2 regions of the Paenibacillus sp. J22P165 genome follow, and region 1 is predicted to be linked to the other one. Evidence: riboswitches for the same ligand, from Rfam matches in the RefSeq annotation. Region 1 holds a riboswitch; the other holds the start of a gene.
What was found. A riboswitch is a leader RNA that binds a small molecule or an ion and turns the genes downstream of it on or off. The one in region 1 is predicted to bind cyclic di-GMP.
Positions count from the first base shown of each region.

Region 2: another riboswitch for cyclic di-GMP. It lies ahead of AC58QM_RS33765 (PilZ domain-containing protein); the one in region 1 lies ahead of AC58QM_RS31815 (GGDEF domain-containing protein).

Region 1 covers NZ_JCAUAP010000018.1:99,892-102,081, forward strand. The annotation lists gene AC58QM_RS31815 (GGDEF domain-containing protein) at 97-957, opposite strand; cyclic di-GMP riboswitch class I at 1,265-1,361, opposite strand; gene AC58QM_RS31820 (LuxR C-terminal-related transcriptional regulator) at 1,423-1,728, opposite strand; gene AC58QM_RS31825 (methyl-accepting chemotaxis protein) at 2,084-2,190, opposite strand, start outside.
Region 2 covers NZ_JCAUAP010000023.1:47,923-50,112, reverse strand. The annotation lists gene AC58QM_RS33775 (DUF1648 domain-containing protein) at 1-264, shown strand, start outside; gene tadA (tRNA adenosine(34) deaminase TadA) at 273-731, opposite strand; cyclic di-GMP riboswitch class I at 986-1,072, shown strand; gene AC58QM_RS33765 (PilZ domain-containing protein) at 1,198-1,932, shown strand; gene ychF (redox-regulated ATPase YchF) at 2,011-2,190, shown strand, end outside.

The sequences.
Region 1 (2,190 bases):
TTGAGTTCTCGGTGACTTCAAGATGATGCTGCGGCGCACGTTTGAAAATCAGTAATGCAACATTTATTGTTATGACTATATAAATTACATTCATTTTTAATACTCGCCGTCCAGTCCGTCTTTATATGCAACAATTTTATTCTTACCCGTCCGTTTAGCGGAATACATGCCTAGATCAGCTTGCTCGAGTAGCTTCTCTGGGCTTACACCATTGCGGGATATGCTGAATCCTATACTTAAAGTGACATTACTCTCTCTCTCTACTCTAGAACGGAAGTTCTCTGCCCACTCTTCAATACGCGAGATAGTATCTTTATCATCAATAATAGCAATGAGTTCTTCACCTCCAAAGCGCCCTGGAAAACCAATTTCATCCGTCTCTTCTTGTAAAATTTCAGCGACGGTCTTTAATGCAGCATCCCCAGCATGATGGCCAAAGGTATCATTGAGCTGCTTGAAATTATCAATATCCGTGAATACGATCGCACATTCCCCTTTTTCCACACATTGCTTAATCTTGGCGCTGATAGCTTTACGATTGTACAGTCCAGTTAGCCCATCTAATAATGAAGAGCTCACAACACTTTGAAACATAGTTACGAAACGTTCCATTAGAATTAAGAACAGTATAAAATAGTAAATAACCGGTAGAATATCGCTTGTAATTAGGATCCATTTTTCTGATTGCCATAGGTTTGTTTCAGCGTTTCCCACAACAATAAAAGAATAGATTATTAATGATACTCGGTGTTTAATTTTCTCATCTATATAAGGGCTGATAAGTAACCAGGAGATACATACAGCGGCAAGTTCAATTATGGAAAGTGATAATTCAGCTTTGAAAGAACTGGTTAGTAAGAGCAAAAGTGGGGTGAAAATCGCAGCTGCCAGATAATAAATGATCCTTCGTTTTATCTTTTTAAGGTATGTAGCGTATATGCCAATATTTAAATTCATGAACATGATGGCACTAGCAATGTGTAGTAGTGATCTGGATCCTAACGAGGTAATTTCAAGGACTTCATATACCACTGATAATATCAGGCCGAATGTTAGTATCAAATACACTTGTTTTTTTCTTAGTCGATATAGTCTTAAAACTATTACTAGCATTACTATTAGCAAGATAATACAAATTGTATTTGTGTAGAATTGGAATGTTATTTGCACACATGTACATCTCCTTATTTACATACTATTTTTTATGCAACTAAATAATATAGAATTATTTCATTCCTTTTTTCAGGCAAAAAAACAAGCCTTTAAAGGTAACCCAGCTATCATACCAGGAGAAATGCATCTCCTAGCTTAGACCTGTGGCTTTGCGTCTCCACCTTTCGATGGATTTGCCTTTGTTCATTATTGCTTGTTAGTAGGTAATTTTGCATATGTATATAACTCTATTATCATTCGTACCTGAGATCATCGATGAAAATAAATATTGACGAGAAGCAGGACTAAAGAGTCTCGATAAATAAGTGCTTGAAGCTCACGAATGGAATGTGTTCTGGTTTTTAACTTAATATTAGCAATATGATTATTCAGAGTTTTTTCAGTAATATGGAGTTGTTCACTTAGCTCTCTATTATTGCCTCCACAAACTGTCAACAAGCGTAATACCTCATTCTCCCTCCGAGTGAGACAAAAACGTTCCTTAAACGTATTGAAGTACGCATTAAACACAGGGGACTCTACAATCAATTGGTTTAATGTCATCGCTAGATTCATTCTCCTTATAATAGGAAGTATGTGTTTGAAATCAGAAGTGAAACCGCAAATATCAATCCCTTTATAGGGGCTATTACGCAGACAAATAAGCCCGCCAAAGGTTAAACGGGCAAAGACATCTCTCTATAATCTTTAAGAATAAAAATATGTCACGGAAACTATGATATTATTGCGGTTAGAAATACAAGCTGACAGGTGTTATTTGGAATGGTGCTAATCTAGTTGATCGATGGAGCGACATGTACTGGAAGAGCTCTGAGAGAGGATCGTTGACTGGTGGCTGAAAAAATCGACTATATACTTTTGATACTACACTAAATTACTCATCGGTTCGATTGTAGGTCCTTTTATAAACTTAAGAAGTAAATTGTTCTTGTAACGTTTTGGAAAGCTCCTTCAAACGGAGCAACTCTCTATTAATGTGGTGAGAAGTATTCGTTTGGGTTTCTGTAGTACTGTAAA
Region 2 (2,190 bases), on a different contig from region 1:
TTTCTTAGCAAGGTGCCGCACATATATAATTATCCAGCCCCAATTACACCTCAGAATGCCCTTGGTCAATACCAGAATGCGCGTTTATTTATGAACAGTTTAAAAGCGGTGATTGTGATTCTATTTGGTTTTATTGAATGGTCGGTTATCCAAAGTGCTAAGGCAGGCAACGCTGATCTCAACTGGTGGGCGTTTGGCTTCATTTTACTGCTACTGTTTGGCACGATCATCTTTTTCATCGTACGTTCGATACAATTAAAGTAAGGGAGGAATCAAGCTTTTCCCCGTAGTTTTCGAAAAAACTGCGTTAACATCGTTGAACATTCCTCTTGCAAAACGCCACTAACCACATCGACACGATGATTGAATCGGTCCTCCTGCAGTAAGTTCATCAACGTTCCAGCGCAGCCAGCCTTTGGATCCACTGTTCCATAAATCACTTGCGGTATTCGTGCTTGTACTATGGCACCTGCGCACATCGGACAAGGTTCCAGCGTCACATAAAGCTGGCAGTCGAGAAGGCGCCAGGCTTGCAGATGCTCGCTTGCCTGTTTAATGGCAATCATCTCTGCATGTGCGAGAGGATCTAGGGTTGTTTCGCGTAAATTATAGCCGCGGCCAATGATTTGACCTTGATGGACGACGACTGCGCCTATCGGTACTTCACGGATGGCTTCGGCTTTAAGCGCCTCACCAATCGCTTCTTGCATCCAGGGGATATGTTGATCCACAGGGGGACACCTCGCAATAATAGTTTATCCACATGTGCATAAAAATCCGAACAAATATTCGTTGTTAACAAGCTGTGGATAACAATGTGGATAACTTATAAACCTGTGGATATTCATTCCACTACACATTCATACAATAAAAACATCGCCCATGCAAGGATTTTAGTTGAAAGAAATATCCAGGCTACGTATAATGGTGGTAATAGTGGGTCTTTTAGACCATAAATAACGACTAAATTGAATAGCATAGCAGGGTTCGACAATAGCAAACTTGTTGAAAAGCAAGGACGCAAAGCTGAGGGTCTACGGTTCTAAGGAACTATGGCAGCCTGGTTACCGAAAATCGATGCTTTTTTTTGATTAAGGTGATAGGCTGCTCCCTTCTATATGGAAGAGGGGCAGTCTATTTTGTGCGTAATTGTTCTGTGGAATCCATTCGTCCGTAGAGGGAGAGGTGAAGGTGAGCATGGCGATGAATCAGGATGCTTTGAAACGGTATGGGAGCAAAGAAGGATTTGATGCGGAAGTATTGATCGATTGTAGAGCTGTTTTGGCGAAGGATGATTTTGTGTCAACAGGTATTCTTACCTATGCACAAGGAGATATCATGGAGATCGAGCTGCCGGAATATGAAGTATTTCAGCTTGGAGATAAAGCTAAAATGACGTTGTACACCAAATCGGGTCTCTTCGTCCTTCATACGACAGTCGTGGCTAGAGAGCCTGGTTCGCTCATTGTGATTAATCCGCCGGAGAACCGAAAGAAGTTTTCGGAGAAACGGGAGTTCCCGCGGGTGAATGTGAAAAACATAGGACAAATTTTTGGGTTTCAGAATATCCAACAGAAAGAACAGTATCAGCTTGAACAAGCCATTGAGATTTCAATTAAAAATATTTCGATGAATGGACTTGGTTTCACGATTAACGATAGTTCTATGATTGATGCTATTTTACATAAAAAATGCCAGTTACAAGTACAGCTCGATTTAGGCTTCGAAATGCCTTGTATGTTGGAAATTATAAGGAAAGAAAAGCAAGAGGGCAGCTACTATTACGGTGCTAGCTTCGAGAGTGTTCCTGCGGAACAAAGCAATGCGCTGCGCGGTTTTATTCTGCGAAATCAGATCCAAACCTACTTCGAACAGAAGCGGGATGAAGAGTACAAAAAAGCAATGGAAAAAAAGTCTGGAGCTAATCAATAGCTAGCAGGCTTTTTTTTGCCCTCCAAGTACTATATAATAAGAAGGATGATCTTCGAAAATTAAGGAGTTGTAACGACAATGGCTTTGAAAGCAGGTATCGTCGGTCTACCGAACGTAGGAAAATCGACATTGTTTAATGCAATTACACAGGCGGGGGCAGAATCTGCAAATTATCCGTTCTGTACGATCGATCCGAATGTTGGGGTAGTAGAAGTACCAGACGAGAGATTGCAGAAGCTGGTAGAAATCGTTGTGCCT